Regions from separate parts of the Paenibacillus lacisediminis genome, predicted to be linked through region 1. Evidence: predicted binding sites of a transcription regulator. Region 1 holds the regulator's gene; the other holds the start of a gene.
What was found. Region 1 encodes Rex, which represses fermentation and respiration genes when NADH is low (regulators of the CRP and FNR family bind a similar motif). Its sites were predicted from a motif close to TTGTGAAATATTTCACAA; they were not measured.
Positions count from the first base shown of each region.

Region 2: a site for Rex is predicted at 1,529-1,546, ahead of adhE (bifunctional acetaldehyde-CoA/alcohol dehydrogenase). Genes of this name have one in related genera too.

Region 1 covers NZ_JBKIAX020000021.1:82,808-90,804, reverse strand. The annotation lists gene panB (3-methyl-2-oxobutanoate hydroxymethyltransferase) at 1-649, shown strand, start outside; gene panC (pantoate--beta-alanine ligase) at 646-1,548, shown strand; gene panD (aspartate 1-decarboxylase) at 1,549-1,932, shown strand; gene ACLD72_RS28130 (hypothetical protein) at 2,105-2,710, shown strand; gene dinG (ATP-dependent DNA helicase DinG) at 2,909-5,791, shown strand; gene ACLD72_RS28120 (redox-sensing transcriptional repressor Rex) at 5,804-6,460, shown strand; gene ACLD72_RS28115 (amidohydrolase) at 6,450-7,748, shown strand.
Region 2 covers NZ_JBKIAX020000010.1:206,476-214,472, forward strand. The annotation lists gene ACLD72_RS20110 (formate/nitrite transporter family protein) at 1-217, shown strand, start outside; gene ACLD72_RS20115 (Crp/Fnr family transcriptional regulator) at 640-1,356, opposite strand; gene adhE (bifunctional acetaldehyde-CoA/alcohol dehydrogenase) at 1,697-4,312, shown strand; gene pflB (formate C-acetyltransferase) at 4,606-6,867, shown strand; gene pflA (pyruvate formate-lyase-activating protein) at 6,943-7,698, shown strand; gene ACLD72_RS20135 (extracellular solute-binding protein) at 7,895-7,997, shown strand, end outside.

The DNA of each region.
Region 1 (7,997 bases):
CGTGGCCCGGGGGGCGCAGCATACGTTTATCGTCACGGACATGCCGTTTATGACGTATCACGGAAGCCTTGAAGAGACGCTGAAGAACGTCCGCCGCCTGATGCAGGAAGGGCACGCGCATGCCGTGAAAATGGAAGGCGGGGCCGAAATCGCCCTGGCTGTTCAGGCTATCGTGCAGGCCGGAGTACCGGTGCTGGGCCATATCGGACTAACGCCGCAGTCGGTCAACCAAATCGGCGGCTACCGCATTCAGGGCAAGGATGCGAAGGACGCCCGGCGCCTGCTGGAGGACGCCAAGGCGCTGGAGCGCGCGGGGGCGTTTGGGATCGTGCTGGAGCTGGTCACCGAGGAGGTGGCGGAGGCGATTTCCAAGGAGCTGTCCATTCCAACGATCGGCATCGGCGCGGGCCGCGGCTGCGACGGCCAGGTGCTCGTGTTTCACGATGTTCTTAAATATACCCCGGATTACCGGGAAAAACGTTTCGTCAAAACGTATGCCGACATCGGAGCGCAAATCCGCAGCGGCATTTCGGAATATGTACGCGAGGTCAAAACCCGCGCTTTCCCGGCCCAGGAGCATGTGTTCGCCGCGGAAGACGGCGTGCTTGAGACGTTGTACGGCAAAGGAAAGGTGGAAACAAAAGCATGAAGACCTTTACGGAAATCCGGGCGCTTAGGGAGCATTTGCAGGCGGAGCGTTTGGCGGCGGCGGGAAAAGGAAAAAAACTGCGGGTAGCGCTTGTCCCGACCATGGGATATTTGCATGAGGGCCATGCCAGCCTGCTGCGTAAAGCGCGCAGCGAAAACGACCTTGTAGTGCTAAGCGTGTTCGTCAATCCGATTCAGTTCGGGCCGAACGAAGACTTCGAACGATATCCGCGCGATGCCGAAAAGGACCTGGCGCTCGCCGAACGGGAAGGCGTGGATGCCGTGTTTATGCCGAGCGTAGAGGAAATGTATCCCCGTCCGACTCATACCAAGGTCAAAGTCGCGGAACTTACGGAGCGCCTCTGCGGCGCTTCGCGGCCGGGGCATTTCGACGGCGTGACGACCGTCGTGAGCAAGCTGTTCCACATCGTGCAGCCGGACCGCGCTTATTTCGGGCAAAAGGACGCGCAGCAGGTGGCCGTGATCGCCCAGATGACGGAGGATTTGAATATTGACGTTGAAATCGTTCCCTGCCCGATCGTACGGGAGCCGGACGGGCTCGCGCTCAGCTCGCGCAACGTATATTTAAGCCCCGAGGAGCGCAAGGCGGCGCTTGTGTTGTCCGTAAGCCTCCTTCAGGCGCAGGAGAAAGCCCGTGGGGAGGAGCCGGTCACGGCCGGGGAGATCCGCGCGGATCTGATCCAGGCCATTGGTGCGGAACCGCTGGCCGATATCGATTACGTGGAAATCACCGATTTTCCCGGTTTGTCTCCGCTCGTTGATACGAAGCGGCTTGACGAAGGGAGCCGCGAAGCCGGCGTGCTCATCGCGGTGGCCGTGAAGTTCGGGACGACGCGATTGATCGACAACGTGATTTTGACCAAAAAGGGGATGGCCTAATTGTTCAGAACGATGATGAAATCGAAAATCCACCGGGCGACCGTGACGGAAGCGAATTTGAACTATGTCGGCAGCATTACGATCGACGAAGATCTGATGGAAGCCGCCGATATCCTGGAGAACGAAAAAGTGCAGATCGTCAACAACAACAATGGCGCGCGCCTGGAAACATATGTGATCCCGGGACCGCGCGGCAGCGGCGTCATCTGCCTGAACGGCGCGGCCGCACGGCTCGTGCAGCCCGGCGACAATGTCATTATTATTTCCTATGCGATGATGTCTCCCGAAGAGGTGCGCAGCCATAAGCCAACCGTCGTGTTCGTGGACGAAAACAACCGGCCCGTGGAAAAAGCGCATCAAGAGCTGCACGCGGCTATCCGTTGATTTGCCCGTCACGCGCGCCTGAATTTCGCCGCCAATCGGAAGCAAATATATGCAATTGAAGCTTGCGGGAATGAAAAACCCGCCCGGAACAAAAAATGATCTTAAGGCTCGGACCGATTTCATTTTCGTTAAGGGTGGGATGCGAATGATGTTTCAGCATGTTTTTGCGGAAATGAATGAGATGTTGGATGATATTTCGCGTAAATATCCGCTGGCCCAGGGCGTCCAAAAGCAGGAACTCGCGCAAAAATGGCACCTGCTTAAGCACATGAGCGACGGGATCATTGAGGAGTGGCTTTGTTTCGAAGAGAAGATGGCCGCGATGCGCCAAAGATGGGGCAACCTTGAAACTGAGGAGGTTCTGTCGCTCCCCGAGATCGAATCGGGCCCGTTTATCAAAGGGCAAGGTTATTACAAATTGATGATGTTTACCCAGGCGTTGGAGCAGTTTGAGCAGGTGCTGAAGCAGTATCCCGGGAGCGTGCTTGGCCGGACCTTCCTGGGTATGTGCCATCTGCATCTGGAGCAAAGCGAGGAAGCCGCGCGGCAGTTTTGGCTCGTTCTGGAGAACGCCGGAAACAAACGGCTTCGCTCGATCATTTATAATGCGCTGGGCTGCATCGAAGCGCAAAAAGGGATTTTGGCCAAAGCCAAGGAATACTTTACTTTGGCTCACCACAGCGATCCGTCCCTCGCCGAGCCTTTGGCAAATCTTGAGGCTTGTCTGAACAGCACGGGCAAATTGTATTATGGCAATGAATTAGCTTCTTTGCTGTAAACCGTTTTTATCGTTGGCATGATCGAACGTTATTTTGCGTAAACCGGTTGAGCGATGCGTAAATCCGCCTATGAGCGCGGGCGCATCGCTCTTTTATTTTGTGATTTTAATTACACATAACGCCCGCCATGAATTTTCAAATCGCTCTTCTTCTGTTATGCTGTAAAAGAGACTGGAACGAAAGGGACTTAAAAAGCAATGAAATATGCCGTGCTCGATTTTGAAACGACGGGCAACCAGTCCTCCGATGAAATTATTCAAGTGGGACTTGCCATTATAGAACCGGATAAGTCGATTTCGCAGGTATATCACTCCTTCGTCAAACCGGGAATACCGATCCCGCCATTCATCACGGGATTGACCGGCATCACGGAAGACGATGTCAAGGACGCGCCGGACCTGGACGAAGTGATGATGGAGATGGTTCCGCTGCTAAACGATGTGGTGCTGGTCGGGCACAATGTCGCTTTCGACTTCAACTATCTGCAAAGCGCTTTGGACAAAACGGGCTATCTGCCGTTTACGGGGCGGATTCTGGATACGATGGATTTTCTGAAAATCCTCTTTCCTTCGCTGACCTCCTATCAGCTTGGGCTCGTGGCCGCCGAATTCGAGATCCAGCACGACCGGCCGCACCAAGCGGACAGCGACGCCTTGGCGACGGCGCTGATCTTCCTGAAATGCCTGGAGGAATGCGAGCGGCTGCCGCTTTTGACGCTGCAGCGCCTCGCGGATTTGTTTGCGGGCGAGGACAGTGATCTCGGTTGGTTTTTTGACGCCATGGTCCAGGAGAAGGAACGCGAAACCGAGCAAAGCGATGACGGTTACATCTACTACCGCCAATTCGCATTGCAGGCGGAGGATTGGATGGATATCGAATCTCCGCGGGGCGTTATGGCGGAGAATCCGCTGGAGGGTGTGTCCTTCGAGCAGTTCATGGAGCAGGTAAGGGAGCGCTTGCGCGAAAGGCTGCCCCAATACGAGGAGCGGGACGCGCAAAACAAGATGCTGGAGAAAGTGAGCCAGGCTTTTGCCGAGGATAAGCACCTGCTGATCGAAGCGGGCACCGGAACGGGGAAATCGCTTGGTTATTTGCTGCCCGCTATTTATCACAGCGTCAAACGGGAAGAAAAAGTGATGGTTAGCACGCATACCATCAATCTGCAGGAGCAGCTGCGGGAAAGAGATGTTCCGCTGCTTACCGAAGTGGTGCCGTTTCCTTTCCTGGCTGCCGTATTCAAAGGAAGGCAGCATTATTTGTGCTTGCGCAAATTTGAACATAAAATAAATAGAAAAGACTTTGCTACGCCGAAAGAAGAGGTGATGACGGCGGCGCAAATGATCGTGTGGCTGACACAAACGGTCAACGGCGACGATGAAGAGCTCAATTTGGGCAATCGCGGCGGCGATTTCTGGGAAACGGTGGCCAGCGAGTCGGACTCCTGCCTCGGACGGTCCTGCCCGTGGTTCCGCAAATGCTTTTACCACCGGGCCAAACATGAAGCCGGGGTAGCCGATGTGGTCATTACGAACCACTCCAAGCTGTTTACCGATATCCAGGCCGGGCATCAGCTGTTGCCGGGGTACGAGCGCTTGGTCATCGACGAAGCGCATCATTTGGAGGATGTGGCAGGCAAACATCTGGGCATTCATATGAAGTATTTTACCGTCATTCATACGCTTACCCGGCTGTTCAAGGACAGCAAGACCGGCCAGTTGCCGAATCTCCGCATCGCTTTGCAAGCGGCGGGAGGTGAAAAAACGGGCGAATGGTGCTCTGTCATCGACGAAATGTACCCGACGCTGATCGATGTGAAGGAGAGCTGGGACAAGCTCAGCGAGCTGTTGTTTGCGCTCATGCCGGAACGGAGTGACGCGGCGCCCGGCGATCCGGGGCAATTCGTTTACCGTCTGCTTCCGCTAAAGAAACCGCAGGAATGGGATAAGCTGTCGGCGCTGGAGAACCAGATTTACGTCGCGCTTGGGGACGTGCTTCGCAAGGGCGACCGCATGCTCGCCCAAATCCGGGAAGATCAGGAGGATTTCGGCTCCGAAAGCCTGATGACCGACATCAACGGTTTATTCAAGGATTTGGCCAACGAGCGGGAAGCGCTGCGTTTCTTCATGAAGCTGGAGAGCGAGGAGACGGTTTACTGGATGGAAGCGAACGGGAATTTCCGCAGCCGCTCCTTGCAGATGTATGCCGTTCCGATCGACGTTAGCGCACAGCTAAAGGAATATTTTTTCGACAGGAAAAAAAGCGTGGTGATGACCTCGGCAACCCTGTCGGTCGACAAGTCGTTCCAATATATGATCGAACAGTTGGGACTGACGGAAGCGGCCGAGCAAGAGCGGCTGAACACGACGATGCTGCCGTCGCCGTTTGATTACCGGAACCAGGCGCTGCTCGTTATTCCGCGCGATTTTCCAAGCGTGAAGGGGAGCGTGGGCGACGATCATTTCGTCAGTACGCTGGTGCATTCGCTCGCCGATACCGCAGTGGCGACTAAAGGCCGCATGCTGGTGCTGTTTACGTCTTACCGGATGCTGCGGCAGGTGTATGATCCGCTGAAGGAGCTGCTGTCGCCGCAGGGGATCACGGTTATCGGCCAAGGCATGGACAGCGGCAGCCGCAGCAAGCTGACAAGGCGGTTCCAGGGCCAGGCGGCGTCCGTGCTGCTGGGAACGAGCAGCTTCTGGGAAGGCGTGGACATTCCGGGCGAAGCTTTGACGAGCTTGGCGATCGTCCGCCTGCCTTTCCAGCCCCCCAACCATCCGCTGGTGGAAGCGAAAAGCGAACGGCTGCAGAAGGAGAAGAAAAATCCTTTCATGAAACTGTCCGTGCCCCAGGCGGTCATCCGCTTTAAGCAGGGATTTGGCAGGCTCGTCCGCTCCTCGCAGGACCGGGGGATCGTGGTTGTTTACGATACCCGCATCTTGGAATCTTACTATGGGAAATACTTTTTATATTCACTGCCCGGGCCGAAGATGGAGCATATGCCGCTCTCTCAGATGGTTCCGCGCATATCGGAATGGTTAAGTCCGGGAGACGAAGACGTTTCTAAGTCTGCGTCAGAATAGGGGGATAAACGTATGAAATCCGAAAAAATTTCCGATGCCGTAGTACGCCGGCTGCCGGTGTATTTGCGCTTTCTCAACGAACTGAGCCGGCGCGAGGTGCCTACGGTTTCCTCACAGGAGCTCGGCCAGAAGCTCGACCTCAATCCGGCCCAGATCCGCAAAGATCTGGCCTACTTTGGCGATTTCGGGCGAAAGGGCATCGGCTACGATGTCGCGTATTTGATCGAGAAAATCCAGGAAATTCTCAATCTGGACCAACAGGTCAACGTTGCGCTGGTCGGCGCCGGTAATTTGGGGCACGCGCTTTCGAATTACAACGCTTATTTGAAGGACAACATGAAAATCGTGGCGGTGTTTGACGCGTCTCCGGCGAAGATCGGCACGCAGATCAATAACATCACAATCCAGCCGATCGAAGAGCTGACGGAAACGGTGCGGGAGAAAAATATCCGGATCGGGATTATTACCGTGCCTGATTTTGAAGCGCAGCGCGTGGCGGATCAACTGGTGGCGGCGGGAATCGGGGCGATTCTGAACTTTGCCCCTACAATTCTGAAGGTGCCGCCGGAAGTCCGCATTCATGCCGCCGATTTCACGACCGATTTGCTCAGTTTGGCGTATTACTTGGATAACGGAAACGGAAAGGAACAACCTGCTCATGAGTCGTAAATGGTTAATCAAGAACGGAACCTTTGTCGTGTTCGACCAGGCCCGTTCTATTGTTAAAGGCTATATGCTCGTTGAGGGCGATACGATCTCCTATATCGGCGAGCAGCTTCCGGAAGGCGCGGCAGACGCGGAAACTTTTGACGGAAACGGGCTGCTGTTTATGCCGGGGCTGATCAACACGCATGGCCATGCGGCGATGTCGCTATTGCGCGGTTACGGCGACGACATGGTGCTGCAGACATGGCTTCAGGAAAAAATGTGGCCGATGGAAGCCAAATTCACCGCCGGCGACGTGTACGCCGGGACGGCGTTGGCTGTGCTGGAGATGCTTAAGGGCGGGACGACCACCTTCCTGGACATGTACGACCATATGGATGAAGTGGCCAAAGTCGTGCAGGAATCGGGCATTCGGGCTGTGCTGATGCGCGGCGTTATCGGGTTGTGCCCGTCGGATGTGCAGCAGCAGAAGCTGAACGAAGCGATCGCGTTTGCGAAAAATTGGCACGGTCAAGCGGACGGCCGAATCACGACGATGATTTCGCCGCATGGGCCGTACACGTGTCCGCCGGAATTTTTCGAGAAATTCGTGCAAGCGGCTCATGATCTGGATCTGCCGATGCATACGCATATGTCAGAGACGCGGGCGGAAGTGGAGCAAAACGTGAACGATTACGGGGTCAGACCGGTTCAGCATTTGCTGAACCTCGGGATGTTCTCCCGCCCATCGCTGCTTGCTCACGCCGTGCATTTGACCGATGAAGAGATCGAGATTTTGGCGGCGCATAACGTGGCGGTGTCGCACAATCCCGGCAGTAACCTGAAGCTGGCCAGCGGCGTGGCGCGAGTACCGGAACTGCTAGGCAAAGGCGTGGTCGTGTCGCTTGGGACGGACGGGGCCGCCAGCAACAACAACCTTGATATGTTGGAGGAGGTCCGCCTTGCCGCGTTGATCCACAAAGGCGTTTCCGGCGATCCTACCGCCGTTCCGGCGCTGGAAGCCCTCAAAATGGGTACGGAATACGGAGCGAAATCGGTGTTTTTGCCGAATACGGGGAAACTTGCGGCCGGCATGAAGGCGGATTTTATCGCGCTGAATACGGAACAGGCCCATTTCCTGCCAAGGACGGATTACGTTTCCCATGTCGTCTATTCGGCCGGTTCCAAAGACGTAGAGCATGTGTGGGTTAACGGTGAGCAGGTGGTCAAACACGGGGCTTGCCTTACCCTCGACGAGGAGCGTATCCGCCATGAGGCGCAGGCGGCCTTCGAAGGGCTGCTGGCCCGGTAGAGGTTTGGTCTTGAACGGTGCGTGAGGTTGCAGTTGCAGCAGTGTGGCTAGGGTCGTGATCGTGTTGCGGTTGCAGTTGCAGCAGTGGCTTTGGTCATGATCGTGGCTGTGACTGAGCCTGTGATTGCGCCTATGGCTGCGTTAATGACTGCGTTAATGACTGCGTTAATGACTGCGTCAATGCCTAAGCCTGCGATTGCGCCGATTTAGCGGTAAAAAAAGGCGTTATTTTCGGATTTGAAGAGGTCT
Region 2 (7,997 bases), on a different contig from region 1:
GTACGAGCATAGCGTGGCAAATATGACGCTGCTCAGTTTGTCGCTGCTACTGCCAAACCACCCTGACACGATTACGCTCGCTGGCTGGTTTCACAATATGATCCCGGTGACGCTGGGCAATATTATCGGCGGCGCGGTATTTGTGGGCATGGCGTATTGGTTCATATCCCCGGTGCGCAAGAAGGCGAAACCAACGAAAGATGGAAAAGCAGCATAAACCGGCTCATCCCGAGCCGGTTTTTTTTTGACGTATCAGAAAGTATAAAATTCCGAGGAAGGAGAAGAGGAATCAGGGGGCTAAGGGACACCAGAGCCGTTATTTGAGGAAAAAACGAAGGTTTGCAAAATGTAAAGGACACAGATGACGTTATTTACCTCAAATCGTCCTGGATGAACGGGTTTAGAGCGAAATAGGGCCGCCTGTGTCCGTTAGGCTGGGAAATACCCGGGAAATAGGCGGATAAGGTCGCTGTTGTCCGTTAGAGTAACGTCCAAAGTAGAAGTCAGAGCCATTAAAGGACGCCGTTAGGCGTTTTTCTTACGTTTTCGTCCAGAACGCGGCCAGACAAAAAAAGCGTCCCGTAAATCGGGACGGCTTTACATATAAAGACAGGCACATATAGCCAGGCACACGGCGGGTCAGATCCGGCAAATTTCGTTCGGGCACAGCTCGCAATGGCAAATATCTTGCAGCATGACCATATCTTTGATGACGATCATGCCGTTCTCGTATTCGAGTGCATCCTTTTTGCGCAGGTCGCTGAGCATCCGGTTGACGCTTTCGCGCGTAGCTCCGATCATGTTGGACAAGTCGGTGTGGGTGATTTTTTTGTTGATCAGAATCGTGTCCCCATGCTGTTCCCCGTATGTGTTGCTGAGGCGGATCAGCGTCGAGCAAAGAGCGCCCGGCTTACCGTACATCATTAAATCGCGGAATTTCGTCTGCGTCAGGCGATGGTGGATGCCCATCCATTTCATGAAGTCGATCGCAAAATCGCAGTGCTGGCATATCATGATTTCAAGATCTTTTTGATCGATCACGCCGATTTCGCAGTCTTCGATCACCTCGGCCGTGAAGCTGTGCTTGGTGCTGAAGAACGGATCAGCCTGGCCAACCATGTCGCCGCGTCCGTACATATACAAAATGAGTTCTTTGCCTTCGTCGGTCGATTTGGTTAGCTTGACGCGTCCGCGTTTGATGTAAAACAGTTTATCGGAAAAATCACCTTCCCAGAACAAATGCGTCCCCTCGGGATATGCTTTATCTTTCATTGTGACGAGAAGGCGGTTGAAGTTTTGTTCTGTAAAACAGCTCGTGTTACCGCGGGGCAGGGTGGCGTTTACGATTTCACTCATCTTGGATTTCCCCTTTATATTTCTGATTTTTATGAAATTTTTAATTAATTATATAACGATTATTGCAAAATTTGGGGGCTTGAAAGAGCGAAAAAGTGTCGAAATTCTAACATTGTGACTAAATTCACGAAATTTGCATCATAAGCGAAAATATTTCAGAACTTTTTATACTTTGTGAAAAAATTCACTATACAAAATCGCATCCCTATGCTATGATCAAAACATAAAAAGAAAAAACACATCTTTTAAGGATGAACTTGCAAGTGAAAAATTTCACGAACTTGTTGATAACCGTCTTAACTGCAGGTTGATCCTTACCAAACTCAGGAGGATGAGAGAAATGGCCGTAAAAAATGAAGCGACGACGAAAGCCCAGCCCACTCCGGAAGCTTACATCCAAACTTTGATCGACAAAGCGAAAAAAGCTTCCGAGGCGTTCATGAGCATGACGCAGGAGCAGATTGACGGCATTGTGCAGGCGATGGCCCTGGCGGGTCTTGACAAACACATGCATCTCGCGAAGATGGCGGTGGAGGAGACCGGGCGCGGGGTGTACGAAGACAAAATCATTAAAAACATGTTCGCTACGGAGTACATTTACCACAACATCAAATACGACAAAACGGTAGGCGTCATTGAGGACAACGATTTTGACAGCTTCCAGAAAATCGCCGAGCCAGTCGGGATCATCATGGGGATTACGCCGGTGACGAACCCTACGTCGACCACGATTTTCAAGTCGCTGATTGCGATAAAAACCCGCAACCCGATCATCTTCGGCTTCCATCCATCCGCTCAAAAATGCAGCGCGGAAGCCGCTGAAATATTGCTGGAGGCTGCGGTGAAACACGGGGCCCCCGCCGACTGCATCCAATGGATCGAAAATCCGTCGATGGACCGCACGAACGCTTTGATGAACCATCCGGACGTAGCCTGCATCCTCGCTACCGGCGGTTCCGCGATGGTAAAAGCGGCGTACAGCTGCGGCAAACCGGCCCTTGGCGTCGGCCCCGGCAACGTACCTTGCTTCATTGAGAAGAGCGCGAATCTCGATCAAGCCGTCAACGATCTGATTCTTTCCAAAACGTTTGACAACGGCATGATTTGCGCTTCCGAACAAGCGGTCATTATTGAGGAACCCGTATTCGACCAAGTGAAAAAGAAAATGATCGCCAACGGTTGCTATTTCGTAAACAAAGATGAAGCGGCAAAACTGACGGCAGGCGCGATCATCGCCGATAAATGCGCGGTGAACCCGGCGATCGTTGGACAGCCGGCAACGAAGATCGCGGAAATGTGCGGTATCGACGTGCCGGCCGGAACGAAAATCCTCGTCGCCGAAATTGAAGGCGTCGGTCCGAAATTCCCGCTTTCCGCGGAGAAGCTTAGCCCGGTGCTCGCTTGCTATAAAGTGAAAAACGCCGAGCAAGGCATCGAACGCGCGTTGGAAGTCGTGGAGTTCGGCGGTATGGGCCACTCTTCGGTCATTCATTCGAACAACCAGGAAATCATCCAGAAATTCTCCGACCGGATGCCGACCTGCCGGATTTTGGTGAACCAGCCTTCCTCGCAAGGCGGCATCGGCGACATTTACAACTCGAACCTGCCTTCGCTGACGCTCGGCTGCGGGTCCTACGGGCGCAACTCGACATCGTCGAACGTTACGGCCGTCAATCTGATCAACGTGAAAAGGGTGAACCGTCGTACCGTGAATATGCAGTGGTTTAAAGTGCCAAGCAAAATTTATTTTGAGAAAAACTCGACGCAATATTTGGCCAAAATGCCGGACATCTCCCGCGTAATGATCGTTACTGACCCGATGATGGTGAAGCTGGGTTACGTGGAAAGAGTCGAGCATTACCTCCGTCAACGCCAAACGCCGGTAGCGATCGAAGTGTTTTCGGATGTCGAACCGGACCCGTCGACAACGACGGTGGAACACGGTAAGGAGATGATGGCGAAGTTCCAACCGGACTGCATTATCGCTCTCGGCGGCGGGTCGGCGATGGATGCGGCGAAAGGGATGTGGCTGTTCTATGAATATCCGGATGAAGATTTCTTTAACCTGAAGCAAAAATTCATGGATATCCGCAAACGCCTTTACAAGTATCCGCGACTCGGACAAAAAGCGAAATTCGTGGCCATTCCGACGACCTCGGGAACGGGCTCGGAAGTAACGTCGTTTGCCGTCATCACGGACAAAATCAAAGGCAATACGAAGTATCCTTTGGCCGATTACGAACTGACGCCGGACGTGGCGATCATCGACCCGGTATTCGTGTACAGCCTGCCGAAAACCGCGGTGGCCGACACGGGGATGGACGTTCTGACGCATGCGATCGAGGCTTACGTATCCGTAATGGCCAACGACTACACGGACGGACTATGCATTAAAGCGATCCAGCTCGTCTTCCAGTACCTTGAAAAATCGGCGCTGACCGGCGACGAACTGGCCCGCGAAAAAATGCACAACGCTTCGACGATCGCGGGGATGGCGTTCTCCAATGCATTCCTTGGCATCAACCATAGCTTAGCCCATAAATGGGGCGGCGAATTCCATACGGCGCATGGCCGGACCAATGCGATCCTGATGCCGCACGTCATCCGCTACAACGCCAAGAAGCCGACGAAGTTTGCCGCATGGCCGAAATACACGCACTTCACAGCCGACGAACGTTACGCGGAAATCGCCCGCATCCTGGGCTTGCCGGCGCGGACGACGGAAGAAGGCGTGAAGAGCCTGATCAATGCGATTCGCGACCTGAACAGAAAGCTCGGTATTCCGGAAACATTCCAGGATCTCGGTTTCGACCCGAAAGTATTCGAATCGCGCGTAGATTATTTGGCCGACCGCGCGTTCGAAGACCAATGCACGACCGCCAATCCGAAGCTGCCGCTGGTGACGGAGCTGGCGGAAGTCTACCGCGACGCTTTCTACGGAAGATTTGAAAATTAAGTGAACAAAGGCCTTTGAAAACGTGAGAAATATCACTATGTGTGATATTTCTCACAATCTTATTCGGCAAGTTAAGCTATGATTACAGTATAAATGATCCCTCAAAGTTTTATGACGGATGAACCCGGGAAAAGCAACGGGACTCATCGAAGCCTCTTATCAGGTTCATTTAACGCAATTAATGTGAAATTCGTCACGTATTTTATGTGAAAAATATCACAAATTTTAAGGGATCATGAGGCGCGGTACATATCCTTCGAACCGCGACCAAAACATAAATGGAGGGAATAAAGATGTCGGTGATCGAAAAAGAAGTACAAACCGTGGACAATGCTTGGAGAGGATTCAAACCGGGCAAATGGATGAAAGAAGTGAACACCCGCGATTTCATCCAAACCAACATCAAACCTTATGAAGGCGACGAGTCCTTCTTGGCAGGCGCGACGGCCAACACGAAAGCTTTGTGGGAAATCGTGTCGCAGCTGTCCAAGCAAGAACGGGAAGCCGGCGGGGTGCTGGATGTGGACGTCAACACGCCATCCACGATTACTTCCCACGCTGCGGGGTATTTGGATAAGGACAAGGAACAAATCGTAGGCGTACAGGGCTCGGCCCCTTTCCAACGCACGATTCGCCCGTTCGGCGGGATCAACATGGTTGTCAACTCCTGTAAGGCTTACGGCTATGAGCTGCCGCAGGAAATTATCGACTTGTTTACGCATATTCGCAAAACGCACAACCAAGGCGTTTTTGATGCTTATACATCGGAAATGAGAGCGGCTCGTAAAGCCGGCATTATTACCGGGCTTCCCGACGCTTACGGCCGCGGCCGGATCATCGGCGACTATCGCCGGGTGGCGCTGTACGGCGTGGATTTCCTGATCAAGCAAAAACAACAGGAACTGAAAGCTCTCGAAGTGGATGTCATCGACGAGGATGTGATTCGCCTTCGCGAAGAACTGTCCGAACAAATTCGCGCACTCGGCGAACTGAAACAGATGGGAGAAATGTACGGATTCGACATTTCCAGACCGGCAAACAACGCAAAAGAAGCTTTCCAATGGCTCTATTTCGGTTATCTGGCAGCCGTTAAGGAACAGGACGGCGCCGCAATGTCCCTTGGACGCGTATCCTCCTTCCTGGACGCTTATATCGAACGCGACCTGGCCGAAGGAACGCTGACCGAAGAAACCGCGCAAGAACTGGCCGACCATTTCGTCATGAAGCTGCGGATCGTGAAATTCCTGAGAACTCCGGACTACAACGAACTGTTCAGCGGCGACCCGACTTGGGTAACGGAATCGCTTGGCGGCATGTCGGTGAACGGCAAAACGCTCGTTACGAAAAACAGTTTCCGCTTCCTGCACACGCTGTACAATCTCGGCCCGGCTCCGGAACCAAACCTGACAGTGCTTTGGTCGGAACAATTGCCTGACGCGTTCAAGAAATATTGCGCCAAAGTATCGATCGAGACCAGCTCGATCCAATACGAAAACGACGACTTGATGCGTCCGATCTATGGCGACGATTACGGTATTGCCTGCTGCGTGTCCGCGATGGAAATCGGTAAACAAATGCAGTTCTTTGGCGCTCGCGCCAACCTGGCAAAAGTGTTGCTGTACGCCATCAACGGTGGTAAAGACGAAAAATCCGGCGCCCAAGTCGGTCCGGAATATCCGGCGATCACGTCCGAATATCTCGATTATAATGAAGTCAAAAAACGTCTGATTCCGATGATGGAATGGCTGGCTAAGCTGTACGTCAACGCGCTGAACGTCATCCACTACATGCACGATAAATATTGCTACGAACGGATCGAAATGGCGCTGCACGATCGCGACATTCTCCGGACGATGGCTTGCGGTATCGCCGGCTTGTCCGTAGCGACCGACTCGCTGAGCGCGATCAAATACGCCAAAGTTAAACCGATCCGCAACGAAAACGGCATCGCCGTTGACTTTGAAATCGAAGGCGAATTCCCTTGCTACGGCAACAACGACGACAGCGTCGACCAAATTGCGGTTGAACTCGTGGAAACGTTCATGGGCATGATCCGCAAACACAAAACTTACCGCAACTCGCTGCCGACGCAATCGATCCTGACGATTACCTCGAACGTTGTATACGGTAAGAAAACGGGGACTACGCCGGACGGACGCAAAGCGGGTGAACCGTTTGCGCCGGGCGCAAACCCGATGCACGGCCGCGATAAGAAAGGCGCGCTGGCTTCCTTGAGCTCCGTAGCCAAACTGCCGTACGAACATAGCTTGGACGGCATTTCCAACACGTTCTCGATTGTGCCTAAGGCGTTGGGTAAAGAACTCGACACCCGCAAATCGAACCTTGTGTCGATGATGGACGGCTATTTTGGCAGCAAAGCTCATCACTTGAACGTCAACGTGTTCGATCGCGAAACGCTGCTGGATGCGATGGATCATCCAGAAAATTATCCGCAGCTGACGATCCGCGTATCTGGTTATGCGGTGAACTTCATCAAGCTGACCCGCGAACAACAACTGGATGTTATCAACCGGACATTCCACGGCAAAATGTAATCTCACAATCTGCATACAGGCAGCTGATTTCAGGTTGAACCTCAGGTTCAACCTGTCACAGAAAGGGTGACGAAAATGCTAAAAGGTCGCATACATTCATTAGAAACTTTCGGAACGGTCGATGGCCCGGGTATTCGCTTCGTGCTCTTCATGCAAGGCTGCCTGCTGCAGTGCCAGTACTGCCATAATCCGGACACCTGGAACTTGTCGGGGGGGAAAGAAATGACGGTCGAGGAAGTGCTCGCCGAAATCGAACCCTACTTGAACTACTACCGCCCATCCGGCGGAGGGCTCACGGTCTCGGGCGGGGAAGCGACGCTGCAAGCCCCGTTCGTCACCGAGCTGTTCCGGGAAGCGAAGAAACGCTGGAACCTCCATACTACATTGGATACGAACGGGTATAATGAAGGGGACAAAATCCGCGACCTGCTGGATGTGACCGATCTCGTGCTGCTTGATCTAAAGCATATCGACAATGAAAAGCACATCAAGCTGACCGGCAAACCAAACGACCGGATGCTGAACATGGCCCGCTGGTTGTCCGATCAGGGACGGAGCATGTGGATCCGCCATGTATTCGTTCCCGGCATCCATGACGACGAACAGGATTTGCGGGATCTGGGGCGGTTTATCGGCAGCTTGCAGGGCGTTGAGAAGTTCGAGATTCTCCCGTACCACCAAATGGGGATCTATAAATGGCAGGAGCTTGGTTGGGATTATCCACTCGAAGGCGTCCCATCGCCAACGGAGGAACAGATCGAGCGGGCGTACCGGATCATTCATGAGGGAGAACGGGAAGCAGCTGAGAAAAGACAGGTTCATGTCAATTAACATGACGTAAAAATTAATAGTTTTGACCATAACGGTTAAATCAGACATGTACATGTCAGGTTTAACCGTTTTCATTTTGTCTTTTGGATGATATTATCCCTCTAATAGAAAAATGTCCTCCTTACCAAAAAAGTATACGCTTTCTATAATGGGGGGTGTAAGTGAATCTACCGCGTTTGAGGAGGGGTCTAGAAACATGAGGAAAAGTTTGATGCTGCTGCTGTCTTTGATTTTTATCGCTTCCGCGCTGCTCGCCGGCTGCGGATCATCAGGGAACGGAGGGAATAAAGCTCCGGCGA